Regions from separate parts of the Sporosarcina sp. G11-34 genome, predicted to be linked through region 1. Evidence: riboswitches for the same ligand, from Rfam matches in the RefSeq annotation. Region 1 holds a riboswitch; each other region holds the start of a gene.
The links. A riboswitch is a leader RNA that binds a small molecule or an ion and turns the genes downstream of it on or off. The one in region 1 is predicted to bind S-adenosylmethionine.
Positions count from the first base shown of each region.

Region 2: it holds a riboswitch for S-adenosylmethionine, as region 1 does, so the genes downstream of both, KSU66_RS05190 (methionine ABC transporter ATP-binding protein) here and metK (methionine adenosyltransferase) in region 1, are expected to answer to the same signal.
Region 3: it holds a riboswitch for S-adenosylmethionine, as region 1 does, so the genes downstream of both, KSU66_RS00155 (aliphatic sulfonate ABC transporter substrate-binding protein) here and metK (methionine adenosyltransferase) in region 1, are expected to answer to the same signal.

Region 1 covers NZ_JAHNZW010000022.1:14,803-19,919, reverse strand. The annotation lists gene KSU66_RS20020 (alpha/beta hydrolase) at 1-445, opposite strand, end outside; gene KSU66_RS20015 (gamma carbonic anhydrase) at 562-1,074, shown strand; gene metK (methionine adenosyltransferase) at 1,285-2,484, opposite strand; SAM riboswitch class I at 2,677-2,785, opposite strand; gene pckA (phosphoenolpyruvate carboxykinase (ATP)) at 2,969-4,555, shown strand; gene KSU66_RS20000 (hypothetical protein) at 4,759-4,935, opposite strand; gene KSU66_RS19995 (alpha/beta hydrolase family protein) at 4,941-5,117, opposite strand, start outside.
Region 2 covers NZ_JAHNZW010000003.1:198,186-203,302, reverse strand. The annotation lists gene pepF (oligoendopeptidase F) at 1-433, shown strand, start outside; gene KSU66_RS05200 (MetQ/NlpA family ABC transporter substrate-binding protein) at 845-1,657, opposite strand; gene KSU66_RS05195 (methionine ABC transporter permease) at 1,676-2,347, opposite strand; gene KSU66_RS05190 (methionine ABC transporter ATP-binding protein) at 2,337-3,350, opposite strand; SAM riboswitch class I at 3,421-3,532, opposite strand; gene KSU66_RS05185 (pyridoxal phosphate-dependent aminotransferase) at 3,713-4,876, shown strand; gene acsA (acetate--CoA ligase) at 4,960-5,117, opposite strand, start outside.
Region 3 covers NZ_JAHNZW010000001.1:30,636-35,752, forward strand. The annotation lists gene KSU66_RS00150 (ABC transporter permease) at 1-588, opposite strand, end outside; gene KSU66_RS00155 (aliphatic sulfonate ABC transporter substrate-binding protein) at 601-1,590, opposite strand; SAM riboswitch class I at 1,755-1,868, opposite strand; gene KSU66_RS00160 (DUF6241 domain-containing protein) at 2,091-2,627, shown strand; gene KSU66_RS00165 (FAD-dependent oxidoreductase) at 2,693-4,270, opposite strand; gene KSU66_RS00170 (ABC transporter ATP-binding protein) at 4,414-5,117, opposite strand, start outside.

The DNA of each region.
Region 1 (5,117 bases):
GTGTTAATAATTCTGTGCTGATGTTATGGTCTACCTTCATAGATGAAGATAACTTCGAAAGCACCTTCGAATATTTTGATGGTTGATGATCCAAGTGTAACCAAGGTGAACTTAGAATGACTCCCGCACACAACACTTCCTCCGTTTGCAATATGCGCATAACAATCGTTGCACCCAATCCATGCCCCATAATAAATAATGGCAGCCCATCAAGTATTCCGATTTTTAGAAGCTCTTTTACGTACCCTATATATGAATCAAATTTTTCATCGTGAACGCTTGGAACTGCTTGCGATCCATGTCCTGGTAAATCCCCCATGACTACGTGAAAATTATTATTTCTTAATGTTTTAATTAGCCATGCATACCGGCTATGGTGCTCATATGCACTATGGACTATTGCAACTACTGCCTTTGGTTGCCCTTCAGCTTCCCATTTCCACATGAACGTTCCCCCTAGTTTTCAAAATGTTTTTTTTATATACTTCCCTTATTTATTCAATAAAAACATGATGTTTGGTACGATAATTATACACTACCTATAGAAAAGAGGAGAATGCTTTGATTTACCCATATAAAGGCAAATTACCAAAAATCGACCCTTCTGTTTTTATTGCTGATTATGCAACAATCACGGGAGATGTAACCATTGGTGCCCAATCTTCAATTTGGTTCAGTACAGTAATTCGAGGTGATGTGTCACCTGTTGTCATCGGTAAAAAAGTTAGCATTCAAGATTTAAGCTGTCTTCATCAAAGTCCACAGTTCCCACTCATTATTGAAGACGAGGTAACCGTTGGACACCAAGTGACATTACATAGTTGCACAGTAAGAAAAGGTGCGTTAATTGGTATGGGCTCGATCATTTTGGATGGTGCTGAAATCGGGGAGGGCGCATTCATCGGTGCCGGAAGTTTAGTTCCTCCGGGCAAGAAAATTCCACCAAATATGCTTGCGCTTGGATCCCCGGCGAAAGTTGTTCGAGAACTAAATGACGCAGACCGCGCGGACATGGAACGTGTCGTAAGTGATTACGCGGAAAAGGGAGCGTACTATAAAAGTATACAAAAGTAATATTGCAATTTTAACCAGTCGTTAGAATACTCTCATTTATCATACCACTATAATAAAAATTGCGACGATTTAATACAACAGTCTCCCTAAACGGACCATAAATTGGGTATCTAGCAGACTTAACAAGGAAGTATCCTGCGAATCGATAAAATCCCCGTATAAAAAAGGCGTTAGAAGAGGAGTATCATCCATCTTCCAACGCCTTTTTCATTATTTACTAACTAGGTTTTTCAGTTCTTCGGCTTTATCCGTTTGCTCCCATGGTAAATCGATGTCTGTACGACCGAAATGACCATAAGCTGCGGTTTGTTTATAAATCGGACGACGAAGGTCTAGCATTTTAATAATGCCAGCTGGACGAAGGTCAAATAACTCGCGAACAACTTCAACAAGTTTGCCTTCTGATACAGTCCCTGTCCCTAATGTATCTATCGAGATTGAAACAGGCTGTGCAACTCCAATCGCATAAGCAAGTTGAACTTCACAACTTTCTGCAAGTCCTGCAGCTACGATGTTTTTCGCAACATAACGCGCCGCGTATGAAGCAGAGCGATCTACTTTAGTTGGATCCTTACCAGAAAATGCACCACCGCCGTGGCGAGCATACCCGCCGTATGTATCGACAATAATTTTACGACCCGTTAATCCGGCATCTCCCTGTGGCCCACCAATAACGAAGCGGCCCGTTGGATTAATAAAGTATTTTGTCTCTGCATCGATTAAGTCTGCTGGTACAACCGGTCCAATTACATGTTCCTTAATATCACGTTGAATTTCTTCAAGTGTTACTTCGGGATTGTGTTGGGTTGAAATAACGATTGTATCAATACGCTTCGGCTTATTATTTTCATCATATTCGACAGTTACTTGTGTTTTACCATCTGGACGTAAATATGACAATATGCCTTCTTTTCGTACCTTAGCAAGCCTCTGTGAAAGCCTATGTGACATACTAATCGGAAGTGGCATAAGTTCCGGTGTTTCATTACACGCATAACCAAACATTAAACCTTGGTCTCCTGCTCCGATTGATTCAATATCTTCATCAGACATCGAACCCTCTCTTGCCTCAAGCGCATTGTCAACTCCAGCAGCGATATCTGCCGATTGTTCATCAATTGCAGTTAATACTGCAGATGTTTCCCAATCAAAGCCAAATTTCGCATTAGTATAACCTATTTCTTTTACAGTTTCTCGAACTACTTTTGGAATATCCACATATGTAGAAGTAGTAATTTCTCCTGCAACGAGCACGAGTCCTGTCGTTATCGTTGTTTCACATGCGACACGTGCATTTGGATCCTCTTCTAAAATTGCATCCAGAATGGCATCAGAAATTTGGTCACACATCTTATCTGGATGTCCCTCTGTTACTGATTCCGACGTGAAAAGACGACGGTTTGTCATTATATTTCCTCCTTATATCCTACGAGATTGATACGGTACTCATTTTCCCATGTCACTTCCTACCGCATATTGCACCGGCAGGGATTCGTAACCAATTCGAGCTTTGTACACGAGGACAAAGGGCGTGCATATAAAAAAAGCCCCTCGCTCACGTAAAACACATGAGGAAAGGCGTGATTACAAAAGTACCCTTCACTCTTATCATCCAAGGAGTTTCACCTTGCATCAGGTTTGGCACCTTTGCGGTTTAATGCAGGTTGCCGGGTTTCATAGGGACTGCCCCTCCACCAGCTCGGGATAAGAGTATCCGTTCAATATATTATTTTACGAATAAAATCATCAAAAGTCAAATTTTTTCATCTATAATAGGTTGCACTTCTATCAAGTATAGTTTATTATTTTAAATGTGTTATACTAATTAATGAATGTGATGACTAACAGCCAAAATTAACCTAAAGGCTAACTAAAAAAGGACGGTGCATAAACTATGATTTCAGCGAAAATTAGTGACGAGCTAAACAATCTACTTTCTGGCGGAAACGTGAGCAATCAACTTTCAGTAGCAAGTCTTGTTGAAAAAGCCACATCTCGGGGAGAAGCGATGCTAACTGCTGACGGAGCAGTGGTTGCTCAAACTGGGAAATATACAGGTCGTTCTCCGAAAGATCGATATATCGTGGAAGAGGCTTCTTCCAAGGATAAAATCGACTGGGGTAATGTAAACCGTCCAATTTCTTCAGAGATTTATGATTCCTTATACGAAAAAGTTATTGATCACTTAAAAGCTAAAGACGAAATCTTTGTTTTCAAAGGTTTCGCAGGTGCAGAACACGATTCCCGTCTTTCAATCCAAGTTGTGAATGAGTACGCATGGCATAATCTTTTTGTCCACCAATTATTCATTCGACCAACAAAGGAAGAGCTAGAGGCGCACGAATCTCAATTCACAATTGTTTCAGCTCCAACTTTTAAAGCAGATCCAGAAGTTGATGGAACTGAATCTGAAACTTTCATTATTGTTAACCTTGAAAAACGAATTATTCTAATTGGTGGTACTGAATACGCAGGAGAAATGAAAAAATCGATCTTCTCGATTATGAACTACTTGCTACCTGAAAACGATATCCTTCCTATGCATTGTTCTGCAAACGTTGGTGATGATGGCGATGTTGCATTATTCTTCGGTCTATCCGGTACAGGTAAAACAACGCTTTCTGCGGATTCAAACCGTAAACTAATTGGTGATGATGAACACGGTTGGTCAGATAATGGCGTCTTCAATATCGAAGGTGGCTGCTACGCTAAGTGTATCAATTTGTCGGAGGAAAAAGAGCCTGAAATATTTGGTGCCATTGGCTTCGGTTCTGTTTTAGAGAACGTTGTTATTGACCTTGATTCTCGTATTCCTGATTATGATGATGGTTCATTAACTGAAAATACACGTGCGGCTTACCCTATCCAGGCTATTGACAATATTGTCGATCCATCTGTTGCTGGTAACCCGAAAACAATTGTATTTCTTACAGCGGACGCATTCGGCGTGTTACCTCCTATCTCAAAATTGACGAAGGAACAAGCAATGTACCACTTCCTAAGCGGTTTCACTTCGAAACTAGCGGGAACTGAGCGCGGCATTACATCTCCAGAAGCTACGTTCTCAACTTGCTTTGGTTCGCCATTCCTTCCACTTCATGCGACTGTTTATGCTGAAATGCTCGGAAAGAAAATCGACGAGCACGATGCACAAGTCTTCCTTGTTAACACAGGATGGACTGGCGGCGTTTATGGTGTTGGAAGTCGTATGGACTTAAAATATACACGTGCCATGGTGCGTGCAGCAATTGCTGGTAAACTTAATGATGTTGAAACTGAAGTTAACGAAGTGTTCGGACTAGAAATGCCAGTAGCTATCGAAGGTGTTCCAACAGAAGTGTTGAATCCACGAAACGCATGGGCTGATGGTGTTGCTTACGATAAAAAAGCAAACGAACTTGCTGATTTATTCCGTTCAAACTTTAAAAAGTTCGGTACTGTCTCTGAAGAAATTACTCTTAAGGGCGGTCCAACTGCATAATATATCAAAAGGTATTCCATTCATTATGGGATACCTTTTGTTTTTAATGTAAATAATACTTTAAAGAAAGAGTGTTAATTATTATCGAACCCATGAATTTGCTGTGTTCATTTAAATTGTTATCACTTTTGAATTGAGAGTCGACGCTTTGCTAAATAATTCAATATAAAAAGGCCAACGGATATCTATTTCCTTTTGGCCTTTTATGCTCGGATTTCAGCGTCTATGTTCGATTTGGCGATGTTATTGCTCGGTTCTCGGCGTGTTATGCTCGCTTTGGCGGTGTTATTGCTCGGATCACGGCGTGCTATGCTCGGATCTAAAAAGTTATGCTCATTTAACCACTTCATATCACTGCGCAACACAAATTTGCTCTTCATACAACTTATTTCCCCTGCCGCCTCATCCAATCACCTAAATCACGAACGATTTCCATATTCTTGGCTGGCGGAATATAATGTGTGTACTCAGGAAAATACCATGTTTCGTATTTCTTATCATACCGTTGAAGCGCATTTTCAAGTAAGACAGCCTGTTCAAAAGAAACATGTTCATCTTGCTT
Region 2 (5,117 bases), on a different contig from region 1:
CGAAGCTGCTTACCAACGAAAAGTGTATGAGCGTATCGATGAAGGCGGAAGCGTCAACGCAGGGATTTTAAATGGATTGAAGCGAGGCGTTTTGGAAGAGTTCTGGGGGGAAGATATTAAAATTAACGAAGGTGCCGAACTGACATGGATGCGTCAACCTCATTATTACATAGGCTTATATCCATATACGTACAGCGCGGGACTAACAATCTCCACTCAAGTCTCTAAACGGATTTTGAAAGAAGGTCAGCCAGCTGTTGATGAATGGTTGGACGTATTAAAAACAGGCGGAACAAAATCTCCAGCCGAACTTGCAAAAATGGCCGGTGTAGACATTACAACGGAAAAACCGTTACGTGACACAATTGCTTACATCGGTGAACTGATTGATCAGCTTGTAGAACTGACAGAAGAAATTGAAGCAGGTCAATAAGTTATTCAAATAAGTCAAAACGAATCAATCCGTTTGTGGATTGATTCGTTTTTTGATTTCAATTTATATGAGTTAATTTCATAATAGAAGATTTAGTGTTTAAATACGAACAAGGTTGATTTCCGCTTCGAGCGGACGATTTCCGTGGCACGGCTTCAATCTCCTCGTCACTACGTTCCTGCGGGGCTTTCAGCCAAGAGAGAGTGAACTTCCTCTCTCACTGCTGTTCCCATTGGAGTCGCCGCCCTTCGCTCCAATCAACGAAACTCCTTATATTATTAATGAACAATAAAGCTTAAAACCTCATTAACATTCGTATCTTAAGTTAAAATACGGAACTATAAAATCGACTCATATAGTACAAAAAACCATCCAAGTAAAAATCACTTAGATGGTTCCCCTTTACTATACTTATTTCATCCATTCCGGTTTACCGAAACCTTCAAATTCCGCGTCAATAACTTTCTCGAATTCAGCTGATTGAATAATTTCTATAATGTCTTTTGCAAATTGTTTATCCTTATCTTCCGTTCTTACCGCAACAACGTTCCGGAATTGGTCTGGCATATTTTCTAGCGCTAATGCATCAAGTAAATTCATCTTCGCAGCGATTGCAAAGTTTCCAGGTACAGCTGCCAAGTCTGTATTTTTCACTGAAACAGGTAGCTGACCTGCTTCAATTGGTTGGAAAACCAAGTTTTTGTGATTAACTGTAACATCTTTTTCAGATGATTTGATTGGATCAACATCGCCGTCAATTTCTATTAAACCAAGTTCTTGTAACGTTAATAACGTTCGAGCAGCATTCACAGGATCGTTAGGAATTGTAATTTTTGAGCCGTCTTCAATTTCATCCAACGACTTATACTTTTCCGAATAAATGCCTAGTGGTGCTGTCGGGACACTGATTAAATCTGTTAATTCCATCTTATTTTCTTTTGCGAAGTTCTCCAAGTAAACAATATGTTGGAATAAGTTCGCATCAATCGATTTACTATTTAATGCATTATTCGGCTGAACATAATCACTAAACTCAGTAACTTCTATTTTATATCCTTTTTTCTCTAGTTCTGGAATAATCGCTTTCGTTAACATATCACTATAAGGACCGGGTGTTGCACCGAGCTTTAGTGATTTTTCATCTCCCGATTTATCTTTTCCTCCACAAGCTACGAGTACCCCCGCAAGCGCAAGTATCAAAACCTTAAAAATAAACTTTTTCATCATTTTTCTCTCCTCTAGTTAGCTTTTATCTACTGCTTTTGAAATACGATCCCCAGCAAACTGAATCGCTTGTACTAATAAAATCAAAATAACAACTGTCACAACCATAATCGTATTATCATAACGGTAATAACCGAATCGAATGGCTAAGTCTCCAATTCCCCCGCCACCGACAAACCCAGCCATAGCGGAATAGGCGACTAAACTGATTACTGTTAGTGTGAGACCTTGAATAATGCTCGATTTCGCTTCAGGTAGCAAAACATCTTTTATAATCATCCACGGCGTTGCACCAACCGCGATTGCCGCTTCAATCACGCCTTTGTCAATTTCCCGCATGGATGTTTCTACAATCCTTGCAAAGAATGGAATCGCTGCCGCGGATAACGAAACACTTGCCGCTGTCGGACCATAAGCATCCCCAACAATAAACGTTGTCAGCGGTGTAATTGCCACGAGTAAGATAATAAATGGAATCGAACGAACGACGTTGATGATAAAGCCCAAAACGGATTTGATGAAGACATTTTCCAAAAACAAATCTTTTTCCGTGACGAAAAGTAGAAGTCCAAGTGGCAACCCAATAAGTAACGCCACTCCAAATGCAATTCCAATCATATAAATCGTTTCGCCAAATGCTTTCGTTATTTCAGGTAGTAGTTCCACGATGCGTTGAAATTCAATTCCCATGCTCAATCACCTCCACTTGTGCGGCTCGGGATGACATATACGCAAGAGCCTGATCCACTTCATGCTCGTCCCCTTTTAGTTCCATTAAGAAAATGCCAAGTGGATTTTCCTGAATATATTCAATGGAACCATGTAGGAAATTCCCTTGGACATCAAATTTTTGCACGGTATCAGAAATAATTCCTTCACCGGCAATGTTTCCTTTAAACATGATTTTAACAAGGCGGCCTGTACATTTTTCTAAAATGGCAGGTGGCACATCGAATGATACAACGCTACTAATGAATTCCTTCGTTAACTCTGTTTGCGGATCTGAAAATATATTATATACAGATCCTTCCTCAACCACTTTTCCATCTTGCATAATCGCCATTCGATCACAAATCTCTTTTACTACGTTCATCTCATGTGTAATAAGAACGATTGTAATTTTTAACTCCCGATTAATTTTTTTAAGCAAGCGCAAAATAGATAACGTTGTATTTGGATCTAATGCCGATGTGGCCTCATCACAAAGTAAAACGGATGGATCATTAGCAAGTGCACGTGCAATACCAACTCGCTGCTTCTGCCCTCCACTTAGTTGTGCCGGGTACACGTCCTTTTTATCAGATAGACCTACCATTTCAAGTAGTTCTTCCACGCGTTCGCTAATCTTATTCGCGGGTGTTTTTGCCGCACGTAATGCAAAAGCGATATTTTCATAAACTGTCTTTTGACTAATTAAATAAAAGTGCTGAAAAATCATTCCAATTTTTAAACGGGCACGTCGCAAGCTTTCCCCCCGTAATTCCATCAAGTTCACATCGTCTATTAAGATTGTCCCGCTCGTTGGTTTCTCCAATAAATTCAAACACCGGATGAGCGAACTTTTTCCGGCACCTGAGTAACCGACGATTCCGAAAACTTCCCCTCTATTAATAGTAAGGGTTACGTTATCTACACCTTTTACGACTCTTTCTTTTGTGTTATATATTTTTGATACACCTTTTATTTGAATCATGAAATTCCCTTCTTTCTACAAATAAAAAGCACTTCTTTCATGATGAAAGAAGCACTGAGCAAATAATTTCAGCTTATCTTTCAGAATGGCATACACTCTGTAGGAATTGGCACCTTCCATGTATTTGACATGGGGTTGCCGGACGTCATAGGGCCTAATCCCTCAGTCTCTCACGATAAGTTCCATATGAAGTTGTAAACGTATACAATGAATCATAATACGAAACAAGAACGCTGTCAACCCTTGTCGATAATTAACTTTTCTCAAATGACTACTATTCTTGTACTTCGAGTAGACAAATAAAGCAAATGACTATAAGATTTATTAGAGATATGCAACTAATTCGAAAATGAGGTCATCAAATGGAATTTTCAAATCGATTAAAAAATTTTCCTCCACACTTTTTTACATCGCTCACTCACAAAGCTGAAAAAGCCGTTGCGGAGGGGCGAGATGTTATTAACTTAGGTCGCGGAAATCCAGACCAACCTACGCCGCCACATATTGTAAAAGCTCTACAGGAAGCCGTAGAAGACCCAGCGACACACGGGTACTCCCCATTTAGAGGAATTATGGAATTCAAACAAGCCGCCGCAGATTTTTATAAACGTGAATACAATGTCGATATCGATCCTAAAACAGAAGTCGCTGTCCTATTTGGCACCAAACCTGGATTGGTAGAACTACCTCTTGCCCTTATGAATGAAGGGGAATTACTATTGCTTCCAGACCCAGGGTATCCTGATTATTTATCGGCGGTCAGTTTGGCGAATATCACATACGATACAATGCCCTTACTTGCGGAAAATGATTTTCTCCCCGACTATAATCTTTTGACTGATGAACAGAAAAAAAATGCGAAATTGATGTACTTGAATTATCCAAACAACCCAACAAGTGCAACTGCCACGGTTCCTTTTTTCGAAGAAACCATCGCATTTGCGAAAGCTAACGATATTGCTGTCATGCATGATTTTGCTTACGGCGGCATTGGGTTTGATGGTAAGAAACCGGTTAGTTTTCTACAAGCTGAAGGTGCAAAAGATGTTGGTATTGAAATGTACACATTGTCAAAAACGTATAATATGGCTGGATGGCGAGTCGGTTTCGCTGTCGGGAATGCCAAAATCATCGAGGCCATTAGCTTGTTGCAAGACCATTTATTCATTGATATTTTCCCTGCTATTCAGCGTGCAGCAGCAGTTGCATTAACGGGAAGCCAAGACTGTGTCGTTGAGCTCGCTTCACTTTACGAAACGAGGCGCAATGTATTAATTTCCGAGTGCCATCGAATTGGTTGGAATGTAGTTGCACCAGGCGCATCCTTCTTCGCATGGTTATCTGTGCCGGAAGGACATACAAGCGAATCGTTCTCTGATTTACTGTACGAAAAAGCAGATATCATCGTTGCACCAGGACATGGTTTTGGTGAACATGGGGAAGGATACATACGCGTTGGATTATTAGAAGATGAAGATCGTTTGAGGGAAGCCATTACACGAATTGAAAAACTCAATTTGTTTTGAATTCAAAAAACAGACGAATGATTACCCATTCGTCTGTTTTCGATTTTTTAAAGTCGGACCATACCTAATCTTCTTCAAAAGGCCTAGACTTCTAAGGCTATTCTTTTTTCGGCCTCTCTTGCTTTTAATTCGCGGCGAAGGACTTTTCCGCTAATCGGAGTTTTGGGTAACTCTTTAATAAATTCAATTTCCCTCGGAGCTGCATGTGCGGCAAGCCCACTACGAACAAATAAGCGTAATT
Region 3 (5,117 bases), on a different contig from region 1:
TGCGGGTAAAATGATTCGGCGTACAATCTGTAATGAAGTAAAGTGATAAATCCTTCCAACCTCTATTAGCTTACGGTCTACGCCCTGTATTCCAGAGACAATATTTAAATACACCGGAAAGAAAACACCCACAGCAATTAGTACAACTTTAGAAGATTCGCCAATCCCCATCCACAATATAAATAATGGCACCCAGGCTAATGATGGGATTGATCGGAATGCTTGGATTAATGGATCAAGAAGCTCTTCAAACCATTTGAAATAGCCAACGATTGACCCCAAGACAAGTGCTGCAATCGTTCCTGCAAAAAAGCCGACAAATACACGGAATAAAGTAATCCCTATATGACCCCAAAGCACACCTTCATTTCCCATCTCGATAATTTTGCTGAATATAGTTGTAGGAGCGGGAAATACATACGTATCAATTAAATTTAAGCGAGCAGTTGCTTCCCATACGACTAATAGAATTATTGGCAATAGCCAACCTAGTGTGTATCCCCGAATCTTTTTTGCACTCACCTTAACTTTAATCGACTTTTTGGCTTTCACTTTCAAAAAATCCTTCGCTTCAGTATTGACTGTCATACGGCAACCCTCCTATTTTGAATTTAAGACCTTTTCCGCAAATTCTTCATTTATTAATTCACTTACTACTTTTTCAATATTTACATCTTTTGTTATTACTTTTTCAGAAACCAATACAGCACCTGCTTCTTCTAATGCTTGAATTTGTTTTTCACCAGGCAAAGGATCGGAAAAATCATTTCGCTCAATACTTTTTTCAGCGACTTCCAATTTCATACCTGATTCTCTAGCCAGTATTTCTGCTGCTTCAGAAGGATTTTCTTCAACCCATATTCGCGATTTCTCATACACTTCGATTACTTTTTCAACAATATCCGGATGCTCCTCAGCAAAATCTGTTCGTACATTTAGTGTTCCATAAGTATTTTTGTCATGATCTCGGTAAAATAAATTCGCTCCGGAATCAACTTCAGCACTAGCCATATGTGGATCAAGGCCTGCCCATGCATCTACCTGACCCGTTAGAAGTGCGTTCGCCCCGTCTGAATGCTGTAAGTTAACTATTTCTACATCCTTTGATGACAGTCCCACTTCTTGTAAAGAACGGAGAAGGAAAATATAAGGGTCTGTACCTAAAGTTGCAGCAACTTTCTTTCCTTTCAAATCTTCCACTGTTTTTATCGAAGAATCTTCGGTCGTTACAAGTGCAGTCCATTCAGGTTTCGAATAAATATAAACTGACTCTATTGGTGAACCATTCGATTTGGCAATCAATGCTGCGGCACCTGCCGTAGATCCAAAATCAACACTTTTAGAGTTTAAAAATTCTAGTGCCTTATTACTTCCTTGGCTAAGAACCCATTCAACTTCAATTCCTTCACTTGCAAATACCTCTTCTGCCCATCCAAATTCCTTAAGCGCCAAACTAGTTGGTGAATAGTACGCATAATCCAATACAACTTTTTCAAGCTTTTTCTTTTCTTCCCCTTTTGCTGATGAACAACCTGTGAGGATTAATGACGCACCAACCGCTACTAGAATAAATGCAATAATTTTCTTCATTGTAATCTCCCCTTTAATTGTTTTGTATTTCTAAACAGCTTCCACAATAAAAATATACTTAACCTATAAGAATACTAGGTTTATAAATATGAGGATTACCCGCTAACATAAAAGAGAACGATAAAAAGCCCCCTTCTAATAAGAAGAGGGCTTAAAGATTCCTCCTCTTATCTTCCAGATTCAATCGAATCTGTAGGATGTAGCACCTTTTCAGATATAAATACCTGTTGGTTGCCGGGCTTCATTGGGCCTATCCCCTCCGCCGCTCTTGATAAGAGTATTATTTAATTTTAAATGTGCTAGTTACTAGTAATATTATTGATTAGCAGTTATCATACAACACACCAGGTTTAATTGTCAACACCTTCTGATAATTAGGCCTATTCTTTTATTTTTCCTTAATATAGAAATTAAATATTTGATAGCAATGAATGAATCTACCAAACATAATTACTTAAATAAGTTATACTAGAATATGGGATAGGAGGTGTTTAATAATTATGAAAAAAGTTGTACTATCTTTACTAGCTATTGCCTGTTTGGTAGCCATTGTCTTTGGTAGTCAATGGCTATTAAATAAAAATAAAGAAGAAGAAATCACCACTGCAAGTGCTGAAGAAATTGCCGCGGGTAAGTCTCCTCAGTCTAAAGAAGTACCAGGTGCTCTTCCCACCCTTGATATTAATAGCAGCTCATCTCAAGATGAGGTAATAGCCGTCATGCATAAGATGACCCACCAGAAAATTATAGCCAATGATAAATGGGGGGCTCTACTTATGACTCAAGAAAATATAGTTACTGTTCATGAAATTATTGAACTAAGCAACTATCCTAATAAAAATGAACTGTTAAAAATTACTAAACGATGGATAAATGGGGATTTTACAAGTGTAGATAATGATCATAATATCATTTGGACACTTCAAGGTGGATCAATCGGAAAGGCACAAGGTATTATGACACCAGAAGAAGAAAGATGGTTTATTATTCACAATTTTGGTGAAGAGGTTGTTGAAGATTGGATGCATAATCAATAATAATTGGCTTTAACTAAACATCAAAAAAACAGCAGTAGAAGTTCACTGCTGTTGATTTTTAGACGTTAATAACCAGAGTCATCTGATGTTAAATTATCAATCATCTTGTAGTCATACTTCTGAAGTGGTTTTTCGGCTGGGCCTTCAATCACCTCACCCGTGTGTTTGAATCTAGAACCGTGACACGGACAGTCCCAAGTACGATCACCGTTATTCCATTCAACCTCACAACCTATATGTGTGCAGGTGGTATCGACAATATGAAGTTCCCCGTCGTCATCTTTATAGGCACCTTTTCTGTGCCCGTCCAACATAATAACTGCCCCTTCACCATTTTCTAAACTCTCAGGGCTTGTTTTAGGTGAATCAAGCTTTCCTTTTATTAATTGGCCAACGACATTTGCATTCTCTTTGAAGAAATTTTTCAAACTCGGATGTGCATAGAATCGGGCAGGTTTATATAATTCTTGATAATTGTTCTCTTTGCCTACTATCATATCTTTAAATAACATCGCAGCAGCGGTTCCATTGGACATTCCCCATTTTCGAAAACCTGTCGCAATTAATATATTGGGTTGTCCCGAAGTAATTTCCCCGATATAAGGAAGCTTATCCAGTGTGACTAAATCCTGTGCGGACCAGCGGTAAACAATCTCCTCAAGCCCAAATACTTCTTCTCCGAAGCTTTCCAATGCCTTATAATGTTCCATCGTTTCTATACCTTGACCAGTCTTGTGACTCTCACCGACAATTAAAACCAATTCCTCACCGTCTACTTCGACAGCGCGAAGTGAACGGTTTGGCTCATCGGCACTAATATAAATTCCACCCGGGAACTTTTTCTTGGTTTTAACAGCAAGTGCATAGGAACGGTCTGCATGCATTCTTGTAGAATAAAGACCTAGCCCCTCATAAAACGGAAAATGCGAACAAACAAGCACATGCTTAGCAGTGACTCTTGGACCCTCCTTTGTTAAAACAGTTGGATTCTCCCCAGTCTCAATATTTACCGCAACTGTATTCTCAAAAATGAGCCCTCCCTTGCCCTTGATAAGCTTGATAAGATGAACCAAGTATTTAGTCGGATGAAACTGAGCCTGCCCTTTCATTACAAGTGCTTTTTCTATGGCAATATCAAAAGGTATCGTATCCACTAGTCCCCCATCAATTCCTAGTTTCTCATAGGCCTCTGCTTCCTTTACAACCTTTTTCGCATATTCTTCTGTTGTTGCATACAAGTATGCGTCTTGATTGCTAAAATCGCAATCAATGCTTTGCTCATTCACGGTCTTTTTGATAAAGTCTAACGCTTCTTTATTTGCTTCATAATATAATCTCGCCTTACTTCTACCCAAATTATGAATAAATTCATCATATATTAAATCATGTTGGGCTGTAATTTTTGCTGTCGTATGCCCTGTTGTTCCATTCATTAATTTCCCTGCATCTAACACAGCAACCTTAAAACCTTCATTTACTAAGAGGTAGGCGGAAGTAATTCCGGCGATCCCCCCTCCTACAATTACTACATCAACATTTAAATCTTCCTCTAAACTCGGGTACTCGGGAAATTCAATACCGGTTCTCCAATAGGATTCAGTGTATTCGGGCAACTTTTCATTAGCATGATTATTATGGGTCAAAAAATATCCTCCATTCAGAACTCAGATAGTTTTAGGTTTCCCATATCACATCGACCTATACAAAATAATGGTTTTCACAACAAAAAAACCCCATCCATATTTATTGGACGAAGCTTGGTGGTCTTCTAGATTAATTAAATTGTTTAAACGCCAATTAATTCTTCGTAAGTGATTTCAATCATACCTGGAATTTCAGTAGGTGATACACCTAATAAATCACAAGGGCGTCCGATTTTCTCGATCTTGCCATCCTTAATTTTAACGATGCGGTCTGCGAGTGCATGCGCGTCGTTTTGATTATGTGTGACAAATATTGCAGTTGTTTTTGCCTTCTTCAAAATACGGCGTAGGTCGCCTCGGATTTTGACTTGCAAGTCTGTATCCAGGTTACTAAAAGGCTCATCAAGCAGGATAAGTTCGGGTTCTGGGGCAATTGCCCGTGCTAGTGCAACCCGTTGCTGCTGGCCACCACTCAATTGATGGGGATAACGCTTTTCAAAGCCTTCCAGTTCGACGAGTTCAAGCACTTCTTGCCCACGTGTCTTCTTGTCTTTCCGACTCATTTTGGAGAGCCCGAACAGTATGTTCTCTTCGACAGTCATATGTGGAAATAACGCATAATCTTGAAATACCATACCGATTCCACGTTTTTCTGGTTGCGTAAACGTCTGGTTGCAAAACATCTTTTTGTTATTCAGGCTAAAAGAACCGCTCGCAGGCATTTCTAAGCCAGCAATCAATCTTAGTATTGTACTTTTACCACTGCCACTTCGTCCAAGTATCGAAATGACTTCGCCTTTTTCCACTTCGAACGAAAAATCTTCTACCGTCTTCATAGTAGATTTAG